Regions from separate parts of the Brucella sp. NBRC 12953 genome, predicted to be linked through region 2. Evidence: predicted binding sites of a transcription regulator. Region 2 holds the regulator's gene; each other region holds the start of a gene.

Region 1 (4,642 bases), 210 kb from region 2:
AGGTTGCACGCCTTGCCGGTCTGCCGGAAGCTGTCGTCAACCGTGCGCGCGATGTGCTGCATCAGCTGGAAGCCGGTGAAACCTCTGGTAAGGCCGACAAGCTGATTGATGATCTGCCGTTGTTTTCCGTTGTGTTGCAACAGGAAAAGCCCAAGCCACAGGCTGCCGCAAAGGATAGCGAATTGGCAAAGGCTGTGGCAGCGATCAGCCCCGATGAGCTGACGCCGCGTGAAGCGCTTGAACTGGTTTATAAGCTGAAGGAATTGGCTGGCAGGGCGTGAAATTAGAAAAGGCGAAGCTGAGCTTCGCCTTTTATTTTATACAAACCTGTTAGCGTCCGCGCCATAATACGTAATGTAACGGCTGGAAATGCGCTCAATCGGCAGGATGATGAAAACATCCGTCGTGCCGAAAGCTTCATCGATCACTGCGCCATCACCAATCATGGCACCAAGGCGCAAATAACCCTTCACCAGTGGCGGCATTGAGAACAACGCAACCTTGGTGTTGATCGCTTCCTTCGGCATCAGATCCATAGGCTGATAGCGATGTGGCAGCGCGCGCACATCCCAGTCAGGCGTTGCACGGCAGTTCTGATGCAGGAACGACAGTCCCAGCGCATGTGCGGCTGGCACGGCACCATGGAACGATGCACAGCCAAACATCACGTCAATCGAATGACGACGGCAATAAGCCCATGCACCCTGCCACAGCAGCTCGACCGTGCGCTTGGAGCGATATTCAGCCTTCACACAGGAACGGCCAAGCTCAAGAAGTTTGAGGTTTGGGCGCGAAAGTGCGAGACGCTGCACATCATATTCGTCTGCTGAATAGAAACCGAGTGCCTTTTCGGCCTGATCACTACGCATCAAGCGATAGGTGCCGACGATCTGCTGATGTTCAGGCACGGGCAATGCAGTATCATAAACGAGAAGATGGTCGCAGATGGCGTCGAAACGGTCGGCGTCTCTTAATTCAACTTCTTCGATGGTTTCCTTGCGGGCACCCATTTCTTCGAAGAAGACGCGAAAGCGCAATTCCTGCGCCGCTTCGATTGCGTCGCGGGAGTTTGCTAGTCTTACTTCCAGCGATCCGATGCGTCCCAGAATGATAGGGTCGCTTCCAGATGCGAAAAGCGATGGTTGTGCTTCTATGCCCGACATGATCGTATCATCAATGATTTGCTGGTCCATTCCAAGCAGTACTGACATGATGATTCGCTCCTGATCCTGTTGTTCACGCAATCCTGAACGGTGTGCTTGCTGGTATTTCAGCAAATTCTAACCGTTTCCGCTTTTTCCACGGCCTGGTTGCGTGGACATGACGTCCATTCTAACCGAAGCAGTACAGATTCAGTGCTACGCGACGATGACAGAACCGTGTCACCAATGTGTCAATTCAGGCTGTCGAACCTTATCCCCTTAAAATCGCTTTTAAATTCTCGGCTACAAATTATGCGAAAGGCCGAAACTGTTCAAGCCGCCTATCGGCGAGCATGAAATAGGGACGGCTTCGACGCGCATCCCAATAATGATTGGCGATTTAGCGCGCCGCCTTCTTCTCGCGCCGCCAGCCAAGAAACTCTTCCAGAATGATTAGCGCCGCTCCGATGGTGATAAACGTGTCGGCGAGATTGAAGACCGCAAACGACCATGTCGGCAGGTGGAAAAGGATATAATCGACCACATAGCCATGCATCACGCGATCAATCAGATTGCCGATGGCACCACCCACGACAAGCGCAAAACCATAGCGGGCGAAGACGCGATTGGCCGGATTGGTCCACCAGAGGTACAGCACGAAAAGAATAACGGCAGCGGTGATTGCGACCAGTCCCCAATCGTGCAGCCATGCCAACATCGAAAAAGCGATGCCTTCATTATGCGTGCGGAAGAGTGCCAGGAAGGGCAACAGATCAATCTGCTGCCCGTAGCCCATGCGGGTTTCGACCAGATATTTAACGCCCTGATCGATCAGGACTGCGATAATGACAACGAGAAACGACGACAAAACCGCATGACGCTTCATCCGCTGGACCTTTCATCGAGAGTGAGTGCCTCGCGGCGGATTTCATAAAGCATGACACCGGTGGCAATCGCCAGATTAAGCGAATCCGCACGGCCTGCCTGCGGGATGCGTGCGAGCTTGTCGCAGCTTTCAGCAAGCGTTTCCGGCAGACCCTGCTGCTCATTGCCCATCATCAGAATGACCGGCTTTTTGGCGTAAGGGATCGTGCGATAGTCGACAGCGCCTTTGAGATGCGTGCCAACGAGAAGACCCGAAAAGCCTTTGCGCCAGTTTAGAAACTCGGTTTCCGTTGTCTTATAGAGCGGCATCGAGAACACCGAGCCCATGGTGGCGCGCACAGTTTCCAGCGAATAAGGATCGGTGGTGTCGCCGATCAGGATGATGCCCTTGGCGCCAACTGCATCGGCGGTGCGGATAACAGTGCCGAGATTGCCGGGATCACGCACACGATCAAGCGCTATGTAAACATCGTTGCCTTTTGGCTTGAGGTTTGCAAGCTGCTGATACTGCTGCTCGAAAACGCCAACCACCATCTGCGGATTATCGCGGCGGGTGATCGCAGCCATGATCTTTTCGGTCACTTCCAGCACCAGTCCGCCCTTAGCGAAGGTGCGTGCTGCAACCTGCTCGACCATCTTGTTGCCTTTACCGGATTTGGCAAACACAAGCGTCTTGATGCGCCAGTCCTGTTCAAAGGCATCGATGACGAGCTTTAGGCCTTCTGCCAGAAACACGCCCTGCTGATCGCGGAATTTTTTCAGCGCCAGCGAGCGCAAATCTTTGACAATCGGATTGGTGAGGCTGGTGACTTCTTTCACCTGGCCCACGCGTGATCCGGTCTGATTATTGCCGCTTCTGGAGAAATCGTCGTTTCGGCTCATTTTGCTACCCAGCGGCTGAACATGGATGTGGAAAGTGCGCGTTGGCTCGCACGTTCGCGAAGAATAAGTTCGCCCGATTCGACTGTTCCGCCAAGACCGGTGAAACGGTCGCGCACCAGCTCGTGAATGGCGAAGAAGGAAGCGCGGATCGAATAGGCGGTCAGAATGACGGCCAGCGCGTTTGGCGTGAGAATGGAACGACAGGTATCGACCATTGCAGGCAGATGTTCGAACAACTGCCAGACTTCGCCGTTCGGACCACGACCATAGGCTGGCGGATCAAGCAGGATGATGTCGTAGAAGCTGCCGCGGCGTTCTTCGCGCTGCACAAACTTCATAGCGTCTTCGCAGATCCAGCGGATCGGCTTGTCGGAAAGATCGGCCATCTCCTGATTTTCGCGTGCCCAGACGATCGCCTTTTTGGAAGCGTCAACATGGGTGACTTCGGCACCAGCGCGTGCTGCAACGAGCGATGCAACGCCGGTATAACCAAACAGATTGAGCACTTTCACCGTGCGGCCCGACTTGGCGGCATCGCGGATCAGATTGTCCATATAGGACCAGTGCGCGGCCTGTTCCGGGAATACGCCAACATGGCGGAACGACGTGAAGCGGCCATGAAACGATATGCCGTCATGCCGCATAGGCCATGTTTCACCCAGAGTGTCACCAAGCGGCAGTTTCGGGAATGCCCAGCGTCCCATGCCTTCTTCATCGGTGTTGCCGGTAAAGACAGCATCGGCCTTGTCCCATTCGCTTTTCGGCAGGCTTGGGAGCCAGATCGCCTGACCTTCCGGGCGTACAATGCGATAAGGACCATATTGCTCAAGCTTGAGGCCATCACCGCTGTCGAGCAATGCATAATCGTTGGACGGTTCTGTTTCGAGGATGACGGGTGCGCGTTCACCCGGGCGCTTGCCCTGATAAGCTTTGATCTCGCGCTGAGGCGCTGCGATGTGCTTTTCTTCAGCAGGCTTTGGTGTGGCTTTTGCAAATTGCGGACGCGGCTTCTTGAAGAACGAAGCCTTGTTGTCTGGCTTGCTCTCATGTTTGGCAGCTGAGCGCGGTTCGTCGTGCTTTGCGCGACCAAAACCGCGCTGCTCTTTACCGCCCGTTGGCTTTTTGCCTTTTCCTTTTGGCGCCTTCACCCGAAACTCCGTGATTTATTTTGGGTTTAGGTAGGGCAAATGACGCCAGAACGAAAGTGAAAAAGAAAAACGGTCGCTATCAGACGTTGGAAACCGTGTTGGCCACATGGCGCTTTTCAGCAGATTCCGCACGTTCCAGAAGCTGTGAGGCTTCTTTTTTGTAGCGTCGCTCGCGACGGCGATGCTTGCCCTGCGTAAGCCAGGTGACGGCAGCGCCGATCAAAGCACCGAGGATAAGCGCACCAAACAGCCAGATAAACAGCGGAGCCTGATAGGTCAGTGCTGGATTTCCGGGGTTGAACGGATCAATTGTCAGGCCAATCGTTTCGCGATTGGCCACCGAAAGGGCGATCAGAATGACCGCCAACGGCACCAGAATAACAATCGTTATGACGCGCTTTGCCACCATGATGGATCAGATGGCGCCGTTGAGGCGGTCACGCAGTTCCTTGCCAGTCTTGAAGAATGGCACCCACTTTTCTTCAACATCCACCGTATCGCCGGTACGTGGATTGCGGCCGCTGCGGGCCGGGCGGTTTTTTACCGAGAAAGCGCCAAAGCCGCGCAATTCGACGCGGTTGCCAT
Region 2 (4,642 bases):
GCAGGCTCTGTTCGAAGTCGATCTGGAAGTTCCGGAAAAGATGGTCACAGCGCTGATCGGTCCTTCGGGTTGCGGCAAGTCTACCTTCCTGCGTTCGCTTAACCGCATGAACGACACCATCGAAGGTTGCCGCATCGCGGGCAAGATCACGCTCGACAACGAAGACATATACGATCCGAAGATCGACGTTGTTGAATTGCGCGCTCGCGTTGGCATGGTGTTCCAGAAGCCAAATCCGTTTCCGAAGTCGATCTTTGAAAACGTCGCCTATGGCCCACGTATTCACGGCCTTGCCCGCAACAAGACCGATCTCGAAGAAATCGTTGTCACCAGCTTGCAGAAGGCCAGCCTCTTTGAAGAGGTCAAGGATCGTCTGCATGATGCCGGCACCGGTCTTTCCGGTGGTCAGCAGCAGCGTCTGTGCATCGCGCGCGCTATTGCCGTCAGCCCTGAAGTGATCTTGATGGATGAGCCTTGCTCGGCACTCGATCCGATCGCGACCGCCAAGGTTGAAGAGCTGATCGACGAACTGCGCCAGAACTATACCATCGTCATCGTTACACACTCCATGCAGCAGGCCGCACGCGTTTCGCAGCGTACTGCCATGTTCCATCTGGGCAATCTGGTGGAAGTGGGCGATACGGACGTGATGTTCACGGCACCGACCGAAAAGCGCACGCAGGACTACATCACCGGTCGCTTTGGCTAATTAATTGGAACGGGAGCGGCGGCTGGTTTGAAAACAAAGCTGTTTGGCTTCCCCGCAATTTACATTGAGGTCTATTATGGCGTCTCAGCATACTGTTAGCGCTTACGACGAAGAACTGCAGTTCCTCACGCATAAGATCGCCGAGATGGGCGGTCATGCAGAGCGCATGGTCGAGCAGTCCGTTGCAGCGATTGTCAATGCCGACAATGCACTTGCCCAGCGTGTTATCTCCGACGATCTCATCCTCGATGCAAGTGAGCGCGAGATTGATGATAAGGCCGTGATGATTATCGCCAAGCGCCAGCCAATGGCTGTCGATCTGCGTGAAATCATCGGCTCGATCCGCATCTCTGCCGATCTGGAGCGCGTTGGCGATCTTGGCAAAAATATTGCCAAGCGCGTTGCTGCAGTTTCGGAATCTCGCCAGCCGGTCAAGCTCTATCGCGGCCTTGAAACCTTGGCTGAGCTGGCTCTCACCCAGCTCAAGGACGTGCTCGATGCCTATGCAACGCGCTCGGTACAGCAGATCAACGTCGTTCGCGACCGCGATGACGAAATTGACTCGATGTACACTTCGCTGTTCCGCGAGTTGTTGACCTACATGATGGAAGATCCGCGCAATATTTCCGCCTGCACGCATCTTCTGTTTTGCGCAAAGAACATCGAGCGCATTGGCGATCACGCAACCAACATTGCTGAGACGGTCTATTACATCGTGACCGGTCTGCAAATGCCTGCGGAGCGCCCAAAAGAAGACCTGAGCCACGGTATCGTCGTGGACGAGGCGCGTAAATCCTAAGAATATCTGGCACCGCATTCGTGCGGTCCAGATGCCTGCATGAATATGAAAAACGCGACGGCACGCGGTCGATCGGGGGCTTGTATCTTCCGCTGCCTCAAGCGCATCCCAAAAAGTGCGAAGCGATTTTGGGAAGTATATGCGATAAAAACAAGTGCTTAGAGCATGATCCAATTTAGTCGGATCACAGGCGCTCTAAATTTTGGATAGGAAATACTGGATGTCACAGGCACCCAAGATTGCTGTGGTTGAAGACGAAGAAGCCCTGAGTGTACTCCTGCGTTATAACCTCGAAGCCGAGGGGTATCAGGTTGATGCGATGCTGCGCGGCGATGAAGCCGAAATCGCACTTCGTGAAAATGTGCCGGATCTTCTTATTCTGGACTGGATGCTCCCTGGTGTCTCCGGGATCGAGCTGTGCCGCCGTCTGCGCCAGTGGCCGGAAACAGAGCGTCTGCCGATCATCATGTTGACCGCACGCGGTGAAGAAAGCGAACGCGTTCGTGGCCTGAGCGTGGGTGCCGATGATTATGTCGTCAAACCTTTTTCGACACCGGAATTGCTGGCTCGCGTCAAAGCCATGCTCCGTCGCGCCAATCCGAGTGTGCTGTCGCATGTGCTGAAAGTCGGCGATCTTGTTCTCGACCGCCAGCAGCATCGCGTCTATCGCAAGGAAAAGGAAGTCCGTCTCGGACCGACAGAATTCCGCCTGCTCGAATATTTCATGATGTCACCGGGCCGTGTCTTTTCGCGTAGTCAGCTACTCGATGGCGTCTGGGGGCCAGACATTTATGTCGATGATAGAACAGTTGACGTGCATGTCGGACGTCTTCGCAAGGCGATCAACGTTGGTCGCGCGCTTGATCCTATCCGCACGGTACGCGGTGCTGGATACTCATTCGGATAACCAAATCTCGATTTGCAGAACCCTATACAAGCGGCTCGTTGCTGAAAATGCGACGGGCCGTTTTGCATAATGGGCAAGAACGTTGCGACTCAGTTCCGACCTTCCGATTCGGAATTCAATATCCACAACGTACCAAAACGGCCAGTATCACACGATGTTACAATGATCGTGACAAAGTTGAAGATCCGGCGAAATCGAGGTCAAAAGCAGCATCGAAAAAGCTTAAAAAGACGCTTGCGTAAAATCTTGAAACATCGGCGAAATAAGGCAGTGATGTGGCCTGTATTTCAGCAAATTGAATCGCGTTAAATCAATAACTTATAAGATTTGCTAAATTACGTTAAGGATTTGTTAATAAATTTAAGGGGTTTGTGGGGAAAATTAAGCTCTGGATTCGGGTTCAATCTGCCTCTGTTTTGGAGGTGTCGTGACTTTTGGAATTTGACCATTCGCCTTTTTTTGGCCTAAAAATTCTAAAACCTTGAATGCAATGAGTGACAGCAGAACGTTTATTTTATGATTTTCGTTCTATTTGGCTGGAGCGCCGGGCATCTTAGAAGGATGTGCAAAGGCTGCTCTGTTAGTTCAAATCTGCTGCATAGTTTTATGCGGTGGCACCACAGCCAGGTTTCAAACGCCTTTTGCGGGGCGGAGGCCAGGTTGGATCAGTTAAGGGTCCTAACTATGAGACTGAGCCGTTGACGCGCGCTTCGAAATGGAAATTGCCCGCTATTCTCGGGCTGCTGGTTGCGCCATTTTTGGTGACGGGTTGCACGACGACCAGTGGCACGACCAAAACCAAAACCGAAAAGACGGCGGCGGCTAGCCACGTCAAGACAGTCAATGGCGTCAAGACTTTCACATACACCGCCAAAGACCGCGAATGCCTCGAACGTGCGATGTTCTTCGAATCCAACCGTTCAAGCCCCGATGGTCTGATGGCCGTTGGTACGGTCGTGATGAACCGCCTCGCTTCGGGTAGCTATCCGGATACGATCTGCGGCGTTGTTGGTCAGAAGAACCAGTTTGCGCCCGGCGTTCTGACACGCAAGATGAATTCAAAGGCTATGCCTGACGTTCAGGCAACAGCCGATGCTGTTCTTAAGGGCAAGCGTCATCCTTCACTTAAGAACTCGATGTTCTTCCACACGGCTGGCTTGAAGTTCCCTTACCGCAACATGCATTACGTGCTGGTTGCTGGCGGAAACTCCTTCTACGAAAAGCGTGGTCGCGATGGCGAACTGGAAAATCCGGTTCCACAGACCCCGTACAATCTGGCCTATGCTTCTACTCCACAGGCACCATCCATGCCTGAAGGTCCGTTCTACAACGTAACCGACCAGCAGGATGCGACTGTTCCGCAGGCACAGCCAACAGTGCAGGTTGCGTTGGCTGAAGCAGCGAAGACGACAGAAACCCAGCAGAATGGCGGCGTCGGCCCACAGGCTCGTGGTGATCGTTTGGCTGCTCTGCCTGTCAAACCAGCTGAAAAGCCGGTTATGACACAGGTGGCAAGCTATCAGCCGACATTTGATGAAACGGCTCCTGCTGCGGAAAATGTATCTCTCGGCTATACCGCCGATAAGAAGCATGTCGATGCAATCGGCGCGATGCTTCTGTCGCAGGAACGACCGGAATCACCACTTTAAAGCTGACTTAAGCACATAAAAAAGCGCCCGATAGGGCGCTTTTTTATTATTTTGCCTGCACTGGTACGGGTCGATAAACAGGCTGATAGATAACCATGGGCATATCATAGAAATCAGGTCTGTTCTGCCAGGCACGACGATCCGCACGGCGGTCAAGATCAAGCTGCAACAGGCAGTTGGAAAACGCATCGGATTTTTGTTTGAAACCATAGCTGCGGCAGGTCTGTTCGTCTGCTGCGCGGCGCTGTTCGGGTGTCATAGTTTGACAGCCTGCAAGCAGGCCCGCCAGACCAAGGATAATAAGCACGCTTTTCTTCATAGCCGTTGCTCTCATTGAGTAAAAGTTTCTATCGACCGCGATCTAAATATAGCGCAGTGGCGAGAAAAAGCGTGGTGAAATTAAGTCATCTTGCCCAGCTCATCCTGAAAAATGCGAAGCAGTTTTCAGACACGATGTGCGCCAAACAAAGATTGAGGCGCTTATCTGGTGCAATCAGATTGAAAAGCGCTCTAAACTGCCGTTGATTCTTTCAAACACGAGGCTCGCAGCCATATGGCACATGACAATAACGCTCCCG
Region 3 (4,642 bases), on a different contig from region 2:
GGTATGCTGGGCACGACATGGGCGGGCGGTTTTGTCGCTGGCTGCATTTTCGCCCCGCGCCTGGTGCGACGTGTCGGCCATGTCCGCGCTTTTGGCTGTTTTGCAGCTTCCGCCGCCATCATCGCTCTTTTGTCAGGCATCTATATCGATGCAATCTCATGGATCATTCTGCGAACCTTCACCGGCTTCTCGATGGCAGGCGCTTTCATGGTGATCGAAAGCTGGCTGAACGAGCGCGCCACCAATGAGTCCCGCGGCAAGATTTTCGGCCTCTATATGATGGTCAACTATGGTGCCACCATGAGCGGCCAGATGATGGTGGCAAATGGCGATATCAGGAGTGATCATCTGTTCATGATCACCGGCATTCTTTTCTGCCTGGCACTGATCCCCACCGCCATGTCGACAGCGGTAAGCCCAAAACCGCTGACCGAAGTACAGCTTGATCTCAAGGCGCTCTACCGCAATTCACCTGCCGCCTTCGTCGGCTGCATCCTGATCGGCATAGCGAATGGTGCCTGGGGTACACTTGGCGCTGTTTTCGGCGCAAAATCGGGCATTTCAACCACCGAAATCGCGCTTATGGTCAGCGTAACCATCGCAGCTGGTGCCTTGATGCAAATCCCGGTCGGGCGAATTTCCGACCTGATAGACCGGCGTTATGTTCTGGCCGGTGTAGCTTCTCTCGCAGCCTTTGTCGGTCTTATGGCCTTCATTATCGGCCCGTCCAATGGCAAGGTCATCATCATTATGACCGGCTGCTATGGCGCACTGGCCTATGCGCTTTACCCGGTTGCCGTCGCCCACGCAAACGACCATGCCTCGGCGGAAAGCTTTGTGAAAGTATCGAGCGGCTTGCTGCTGCTTTATGGCTTCGGCACGATGCTGGGGCCGCTGCTTGCAGCCGCTGCCATGGATATCTTCTGGCCATCGGGGCTGTTTGCCATCACAGCGCTCTCGCATATTTCCATCACAGCCTATGCGCTGTTCCGCTCACGCAAGAGGGCATCCGTGCCAAAGGCTGAAAAGGAACAGTTCAAGAGTATGCCGTCTGTGAAAAGTGCAACTCCTGAAGCCATGAACCTTGATCCAAGGGCTGAAGCGGAGGGCTGAGCACCCGCTTCAGATAGACAACAAAAAAGCAGCGAATATTCGCTGCTTTCTTCGGTGTCTTTTAAAGCATTTTCGGCAAAATTGCGAAGCGGTTTTGCGTGGGATAATGCGATAAAAACAGGAAATGCTCTATGGTGAGCACCTTTGCAAAATCATTTGATTTTAAAAGCTGATGTGCGGCGGCTGTTGCACAGCCGCCAATATCAGTAACAGTACCATCCTGTTGATCATCACCAACGGCGATTGAAATACCGTTTAAAACTCCTGTGTTTAATGTCGTGTCACCTGAGTTTTAAGTTTCTCGATCTGCTCCTTGAGAACGAGTTTCTTGCGCTTGAGAGAAGTAACATGCAGGTCATCAATTGCCGGTGACGCTAAAGCCTCGGAGATTTCCTCTTCCAAAGCGCCGTGCTTCTGTTCAAGCGTGGCAAGATGGGACTCGATAGCCATCATCAATTCTCCTTTGAATGATTACCCAAAGGACAGAGCCATGTAGCAGTTTTGCCAACAGAATGGCTCCATCCGCTCTCACCTGCGCAAACGCCCGGTACACCTCCTGTTATCCGGGCCAATTACGCAGTCCCGGCTGCCATTCAACAGTTTGTCAGTCGAAACTTCCGGCAACCGTTGTTCATGACAGAACAATGACACTGTGGCATGAGTTTGGTGGAAAGTCGAATTTGTTTTGGTAGCATTTTCCAATCACGAAAAATGTGATAAAGGCTTCGCTCGAAACGGGTCTGCCCCAATCTGGTGCGGCCCGTAATATCATTCTGGAACAATACGGGGCAAACCGCATGTCCGATCAGGAACAGGCCGAAATCAGATTGGCCGTAGCACGTCTGAAACAGGAACACGCGGATTTCGATGCAGCCATAAACGCCATGATGCAGGTGGGCTGCGATCAGCTGCGCATTCAGCGCATGAAAAAGAAAAAACTCGCTATCAAGGATAAGCTGCAGGAAATGGAAGATCAGGTCATCCCTGACATCATCGCCTGAGCATCTGACAAAAGACGTTTTACAGCCGGGGTTCGCCCGGCTTTGTTTTTCAATATACCAACCACCGAACGATTGAAGCGGAGCAGGAAGGATCAATGAGCGTGAGTGCAGACGTCGCCATCATCATGGGCAGCCAGTCCGATTGGGAAACCATGCGTCATGCAGCAGACACACTGGAGGCTCTCGGCATTTCCTTTGACGCCCGCATCGTCTCTGCGCATCGCACACCAGACCGCCTCGTCGCTTTCGCCAAAGGTGCAAAGGCCGAGGGCTTCAAGGTCGTGATCGCCGGTGCTGGCGGCGCGGCTCACCTTCCCGGCATGGCTGCAGCCATGACCCCTCTTCCGGTCTTTGGTGTGCCCGTGCAGTCAAAAGCACTTTCCGGACAGGACTCGCTCCTTTCGATTGTGCAAATGCCAGCAGGCATTCCGGTCGGCACGCTCGCTATCGGTCGCGCCGGTGCCGTCAATGCTGCTCTGCTTGCAGCAGCCGTTCTCGCACTTTACGACGATGCACTTGCTGCCCGTCTTGACGAATGGCGCACAGCGCAAACCGAAAGCGTCGCTGAACGCCCATCGGACGAGGTCTGATATGGCAAATTCCGCACTGAAGGCTGGATCAACGATCGGCATTATCGGCGGCGGCCAGTTGGGTCGTATGCTGGCCATGGCAGCCGCACGCCTTGGCTATGAGACGATCATTCTGGAGCCACAGGCAGATTGCCCGGCGGCTCAGGTGGCAAATCGCCAGATCATTGCAGCCTATGATGATCCCACTGCTCTTGCTGAGCTTGCAGCGGCCTCCGACGTTATCACCTATGAATTCGAGAACGTGCCGGTATCGGCCGCAGACAAGCTTGCAGAATCGGCGCTCGTTTTCCCACCACCGGCAGCGCTTGAAATCTCGCAGGATCGCTTCACCGAGAAGCAGTTCCTCAATGAAAGCGGTATTGAGACTGCGCCCTGGCGCCTTGTCGATGATGAGGAAACGCTCATTGCAGGGCTCGGTGCTTTGGGAGAACGCGGCATTCTGAAAACCCGCCGTCTCGGCTATGATGGCAAAGGGCAGGTTCGCCTGACGTCGCTTGATGAGAATGAAGCGCATGCAGCACTTGAGACAATCAAGCACGCACCGGCAATTCTCGAAGGCTTTGTCGCATTCGAGCGCGAAGTCTCGGTCATTGCAGCCCGTGATCGCGACGGCAATGTAGCAATCTTCGATATTGCGGAAAACGTTCATAAGGACGGCATTCTCGCAACCTCAACGGTTCCAGCCGCCATCTCGGCTCAGACAGCAGAAGCTGCGAGCAAGGCCGCTGAGAAGCTCCTGCATGCGCTTGATTATGTCGGTGTGCTTGGTCTCGAATTCTTCGTCCTCGCAGATGGCACACTGCTTGCCAATGAATTTGCACCACGCGTTCACAATTCCGGCCACTGGACGGAAGCCGCTTGCGCGATCTCGCAGTTCGAGCAGCACATTCGCGCCGTTGCAAGCCTCCCGCTGGGTGACACCGTGCGCCATTCGGATTGTGTGATGGAGAATCTGATTGGCGATGACGTCGAAAAGGTGCCAGCGATTCTCGCAGAATCGAATGCTGTGCTGCATCTCTACGGTAAGAAAGAAGCGCGCCCAGGCCGCAAGATGGGTCACGTAACCCGTATAAAGCCCCGTGCAAACTAAACTTCACGGAGGAATCTGTCAGATTCTTCCGTGAACAGTCCCTGAGGCCAAGATTTTCCGAACCTGACTTCGTGAATCTGCGGCGCAGGAGTTGACATTTGGCTGGAATATTGTGTATTTCGGCCAACCCTTCGGGCAGGAATACTGCCTGTAACCAATTGGCGCCTTGGGCGCCTGTTTTTATGAAGCCCCGAGACATGTCATGTCGATGGGCCAACCAAGACCGGTGATTGACATGAAGATCAAGAATTCGCTCAAGGCGCTCAAGGCCCGTCATCGTGACTGCCAGCTCGTTCGCCGCAAGGGCCGCGTTTACATCATCAATAAGACTGCTCCGCGCTTCAAGGCACGTCAGGGCTAATCTTATTTCTGATTTTGCATTTGACGTTCCGCTGCGTATAATGAAAATTATGCGCATGCGGAACGTTTTTGCTTATCTGAACAATTCTTCGCTTCTGATTACGCTTGGCCTTTCGGCCCTGATCAGTGCGTCTTCGGCCTATGCCGAAACAAAGCCGTCCCTGACAGCACCGATTACCCCGGTGCAGGTTGGCACTGACAGCGACCAGAAGCCCGCTCCCAAAGAACAAAATCAAGCCGAACAAACGCCGGAAGAGCGCCTCGACAAGCTTTTTGCCGATCTCAAACGCACCTCTGACGAAACCAAGGCACGTCGGCTCACCGTCCAGATTAATCAGATCTGGTCGCAGTCAGGCAGCGCGACGATTGATCTTCTCATTCAGTGGGCAAGCGCTGCCATGCTGGAAAAGCGCTACACATCGGCGCTCGATTTCCTGAATGAAGCCATTGCGCTCAATCCGGACTATGCAGAAGCATGGAACCGTCGC
Region 4 (4,642 bases), on a different contig from region 2:
ACGGTTGATTTCATGTGCATCGACTTCAATGTCGAAAACATCGATATCCGCGAATTTCTTAAAGAGAACGGCCTTGCCTTCCATCACTGGCTTGGATGCAAGTGCGCCGATATTGCCAAGGCCAAGAACCGCGGTGCCGTTTGAAATAACTGCGACCAGATTGCCACGCGCCGTATATTCGGCAGCTGCAGCGGGATCTTCATGGATGGCGAGGCAGGGGGCGGCGACGCCTGGCGAATAAGCAAGCGCAAGGTCGCGTTGATTTCCGAGCGGCTTGGTGGCTTGAATTTCCAGCTTGCCCGGCTTCGGGTAGCGGTGGAAGAACAGGGCCGCTTCGTCAAAATCCGAACGCGTGGAAGTGGAGGGGGTCTTTTTATTCGTCATTATCGCATCGCTTTCCGGTTCATGCGCGCAGCTGGGGGAGGAAACCGCGCAGGGACGCTTATTTGCGTCTTTTGAGCCATTATCGTTCTTATCTCAAACTATCAAATCACTATAGGCCCGATTTCGAGAAGCAGTTATTCCGCAGTTGAATGGTATTTCGAGTGAAACAGCTTCTTTTATGGCAACAGACATGCCACCAAGCCAATGTCGCAATCAACCGGATTTTGGTTGACGCGCGGAAATGTCCACCTGTTCCGCGCTTTTTTACCACTCAAATAATTGCGACCTTAATTTTACCGGGAATATCGCTTCGATTTTGAAAATTTGTATCCCTCATTATCTGGGATAATTTATATAAGAAATTACTTTAATAGCTAACTATATAGCACTGTTTCGTTTAATTTTTGGAGGCTTATACTTAGTAAAATTCAGTAAACAGACTAGGATATATGTGTCATGCGCAGTGGCCTTGAAAATATTGTCGTCGCCGAAACCGTTTTGTCGGATGTCGATGGTCTTTCGGGAAAACTCATCATTCGTGGGCGATCGCTCGATAATCTTGTTCCTCATACCAGTTTTGAGGATTGTATTGAGCTTCTATGGGATGGCTTGTTTGATGACCTTCCCAAGGGAGAGGAACTTCAGCGTGCGCTCGGTGAGGCTCGTGCTCAGATTTTTCATCACACCGATGCAATAGACGATGTGTTGCTTGAACTGCCGCCGATAGAAGTCGTGCGTGCGCTGATGGCCAGAATCCCCGACGGAGATGACCTTACAGCCGCTCTTTATATGGTTGCAGCTCCGGCTGTTTTCACTCCTGCCATTATGCGTATGAAACGTGGACGACAGATGCTGTCTCCCGATCCTTCTCTTCCGCATAGCGTCGACTTTCTACGTATGATGAATGTCAGGATGCCGGAGGAAATTGATGTTCAGGCCCTCAATAGCTACCTCGTATCTGTTTCTGATCACGGTTTGAATGCATCGACCTTCGCTGCCCGTGTGGTTGCTTCGACACAGGCGGGGATGACGTCATCAATTCTGGCCGCAATCGGCGCTTTGAAAGGCCCACTTCACGGCGGAGCACCTGCTCCTGTGCTTGATATGTTGGACGCGATTGGAAATGCCAAGAATGCAGAAGTTTGGCTGGATAGGGCTGTTTCCGAAGGTGAGCGTTTAATGGGGTTTGGTCATCGGATTTACCGCATTCGTGATCCCCGGGCCGTTGTAATCAAAGCCGCGCTTCATCGCATTATAGAGAGCAAAAACGCTAACAAAGACAGGCTGCATTTGGCTGAAGCGGTGGAAACTGCAGCAATCGCTGTTCTGAATAAGCATAAGCCGGAACGAATGCTGTCAACCAATGTCGAATTTTACACGGCTTTACTGCTTGAACAGCTTGATATCCCTCGCGCAGCTTTCACCTCCGTATTTGCCATGGGGCGAACATTGGGTTGGGTTGCACACTGCCGTGAACAAATAAAAGAGAACAAACTTATTCGTCCACAGTCGATCTATGTTGGTCCCAAGCTTGATACAGTCACTTAGTTTTGCATCGACATATTTGATCTCAGCCCCTGAGATAAACATTCAGATATACTGAAAATTTTGTTTGAGAGACGCGAAGTTATTGGCTTTGCGTCTCTTTTTTGACCGTCATATGTCTGTGACATGAATCGGGTTTTCTGCGCTCAAATCCGGGTTGCCATCGGAAGGACAACCAAATGAGCGATGAACAGACTGAGTCAAAGAAATACCGCACTCTGTTTATTTCTGACGTGCATCTTGGCTCCAAAGCGGCTCAGGCCGAACTTTTGCTGGACTTCCTGCGTTGCCATGATGCTGAAACGATCTATCTGGTTGGTGATATCGTTGATGGCTGGCGTCTGCGACGCAACTGGCATTGGCCACAGGAGCACAACGATGTTGTGCAGAAGCTTCTGCGCAAAAGCCGCAAGGGCGCGACAATCATTTATATTGCCGGCAACCACGATGAGTTCCTGCGCAATTTTCAGGGTACGCATTTTGGCGGCATCGAAGTGATGAACCGCGCTATTCATGAAGCGGCGGACGGACGTAAATTCCTCGTCATTCACGGCGATCAGTTCGATGTTGTGGTGCGCAATGCTCGTTTCATCGCCTATCTCGGTGACTGGGCTTACGATACGGCCATCTGGATCAACACGATCATGAGCCGCGTGCGTGCAATGTTTGGTCTGCGTTACTGGTCGTTTTCCGCTTGGGCTAAATTCCGCGTCAAGAAAGCGGTCAACTTCATCGGCAAGTTTGAAGACGTGGTTTCAGAAGAAGCACAACGCATCGGCGTCGATGGCGTTATCTGCGGTCACATCCATCATGCGACCATCGAGAAGATGAACGGCGTTGAATATATCAACACCGGCGATTGGGTAGAAAGCTGCACAGCGGTTGTCGAGCATTTCGATGGACGCATGGAGTTGCTCGAATGGACTGAACGTCTGGGCCAGAAACCATCACTCCCTGCCGTGCAAGACGCAAATCCAGGTGGAAGAATAATCAGGCTTCCGAGAGCAGCCCGAAAAGCGGTGAATGGCAGCAGATGAAGAAACTGGTCATCGTAACAGACGCCTGGCATCCACAAGTAAATGGCGTTGTGAGAACGCTGGCGAAATGCTGTGAACTGATGACCGAACGTGGCTATGAGGTGATTGTCATCTCTCCACAGGATTACCGTTCGGTACCTTGTCCGACATATCCCGAAATTCGTCTGGCCATGACGACCCCATCAGCCTTCCGCCGACGGCTCGTGAAATTGCAGCCGGACTATGTGCATATAGCCACCGAAGGTCCGCTGGGCTTCATGGCGCGGCGTGCATGTCTTAAAATGGGTTGGAGCTTTACAACAAGCTTTCACACCCGCTTTCCTGAATATCTTCAGGACAGGTTTCCAATTCCGCCAAAGTGGACTTATGCGTTCTTGCGCCGTTTTCATAATGCGGCGTCTCATACACTTGTTCCAACCCAATCAATCCTCGACGATTTGCATGGACGTGGTTTTACAGGGCTGGAGCTTTGGACCCGCGGTGTTGATCGCACGCTTTTTCATCCACGCGACGATGTTAAAAGGGACCTGCCGCAGCCGGTCTTTATCTGCGTCGGACGCGTCGCTACAGAAAAGAACCTGCCAGCATTTCTGGAGTTGAAACTGCCGGGAACGAAATTGATCGTCGGTGATGGTCCGGCACTCGACGATTTGAAAACCCGTTTTCCTGAAGCCGTTTTCATTGGCAAGAAAGAGGGCAAAGACCTCGCGCGTGTCTATGCATCGGCGGATGTGTTTGTGTTTCCGAGCAGAACCGACACGTTTGGCCTCGTTCTGCTGGAAGCCATTTCGTCGGGCCTGCCTGTGGCGGCATTTCCCGTACCGGGATCATCCGATGTTGTGGGCGCAACAGGAGCGGGGGTTTTGTCCGAAGATTTGCATGAAGCATGCATTGCGGCACTTGAAATGCCAGCCTTTGATCCCGCTGAAGTGCTCAAGCCTTTCACATGGGAAGCCTGTGCGGACATCTTCGAAAACGTTCTGTCGTCAACGAAGAGTGTCGCAAAATCTTTCAGCAGAACCGAGAATCAACCCCAGACAGTCGCCTCTGGCGGATAAACCAATGCCCCGTCATAGCGCAGTCCCGGATCACGGTCGTGTGCCAATAACAGCGGACCGTCCAGATCAACGACATCGGCTTTCTGCGCAAGCAAAACGGCAGGCGCCATGCCAAGCGATGTACCAACCATGCAGCCAACCATGATTTGCAGCCCGAGCGAAGTAGCCTTTTCGCGCATAATCAAACCTTCGGTCAGGCCACCAGCCTTATCGAGCTTGATGTTCACAGCATCATAGCGCTTGGCGAGATCTTCCAAACCGACAGACGTATGAACGCTTTCATCGGCGCATATAATCACCGGGCGTTCGATGCGGCTTAGAATATCATCTTTACCGGCGGGCAGGGGCTGTTCAATCAGAACCACGCCTGCTTTGGCTGCGGCAGCCATATTTTCTTCGATATTATCTTCAGTCCAGCCTTCATTTGCATCGATAATGATGCGGCTGTTTGGAGCCGCATCGGCAACTGCGTGAATACGCTCGATATCGTTGTCGCCGCCCATTTTCACTTTGATTAGAGGGTAATGCGCGACCTTCGCAGTCGATTCCGCCATTTCTTCGGGCGTTCCGAGCGACACTGTAATGGCGGTTTCCAGCGCCCGCGTTGGTGTGCCAAGT

Evidence for each region. Region 2 encodes PhoB, which activates phosphate uptake and scavenging genes when phosphate is short. Its sites were predicted from a motif close to TGTCATNNANCTGTCAT; they were not measured.
Region 1: the regulator PhoB is predicted to act here: its motif matches at 1,381-1,397, upstream of olsB (l-ornithine N(alpha)-acyltransferase).
Region 3: the regulator PhoB is predicted to act here: its motif matches at 1,747-1,763, upstream of ABWV94_RS18540 (YdcH family protein).
Region 4: the regulator PhoB is predicted to act here: its motif matches at 2,039-2,055, upstream of ABWV94_RS02810 (UDP-2,3-diacylglucosamine diphosphatase).

What each region holds. Positions count from the first base shown of each region.
Region 1 is NZ_BAABSV010000002.1:258,044-262,685, reverse strand. Features, by position in the region: gene mutS (DNA mismatch repair protein MutS) at 1-281, shown strand, start outside; gene olsB (l-ornithine N(alpha)-acyltransferase) at 318-1,211, opposite strand; gene lspA (signal peptidase II) at 1,543-2,028, opposite strand; gene ABWV94_RS05170 (TrmH family RNA methyltransferase) at 2,025-2,909, opposite strand; gene ABWV94_RS05165 (RsmD family RNA methyltransferase) at 2,906-4,057, opposite strand; gene ABWV94_RS05160 (lipopolysaccharide assembly protein LapA domain-containing protein) at 4,137-4,466, opposite strand; gene ABWV94_RS05155 (integration host factor subunit beta) at 4,473-4,642, opposite strand, start outside.
Region 2 is NZ_BAABSV010000002.1:470,761-475,402, reverse strand. Features, by position in the region: gene pstB (phosphate ABC transporter ATP-binding protein PstB) at 1-709, shown strand, start outside; gene phoU (phosphate signaling complex protein PhoU) at 786-1,508, shown strand; gene phoB (phosphate regulon transcriptional regulator PhoB) at 1,729-2,415, shown strand; gene ABWV94_RS06120 (cell wall hydrolase) at 3,114-4,064, shown strand; gene ABWV94_RS06115 (hypothetical protein) at 4,111-4,383, opposite strand; gene ABWV94_RS06110 (aminopeptidase) at 4,618-4,642, shown strand, end outside.
Region 3 is NZ_BAABSV010000008.1:114,910-119,551, reverse strand. Features, by position in the region: gene ABWV94_RS18550 (MFS transporter) at 1-1,113, shown strand, start outside; gene ABWV94_RS18545 (YdcH family protein) at 1,384-1,566, opposite strand; gene ABWV94_RS18540 (YdcH family protein) at 1,911-2,114, shown strand; gene purE (5-(carboxyamino)imidazole ribonucleotide mutase) at 2,216-2,704, shown strand; gene ABWV94_RS18530 (5-(carboxyamino)imidazole ribonucleotide synthase) at 2,706-3,794, shown strand; gene ykgO (type B 50S ribosomal protein L36) at 4,030-4,155, shown strand; gene ABWV94_RS18520 (tetratricopeptide repeat protein) at 4,193-4,642, shown strand, end outside.
Region 4 is NZ_BAABSV010000001.1:566,168-570,809, forward strand. Features, by position in the region: gene ABWV94_RS02800 (NADP-dependent malic enzyme) at 1-384, opposite strand, end outside; gene ABWV94_RS02805 (citrate synthase/methylcitrate synthase) at 841-1,932, shown strand; gene ABWV94_RS02810 (UDP-2,3-diacylglucosamine diphosphatase) at 2,109-2,966, shown strand; gene ABWV94_RS02815 (glycosyltransferase family 4 protein) at 2,963-4,024, shown strand; gene dgcA (N-acetyl-D-Glu racemase DgcA) at 3,994-4,642, opposite strand, start outside.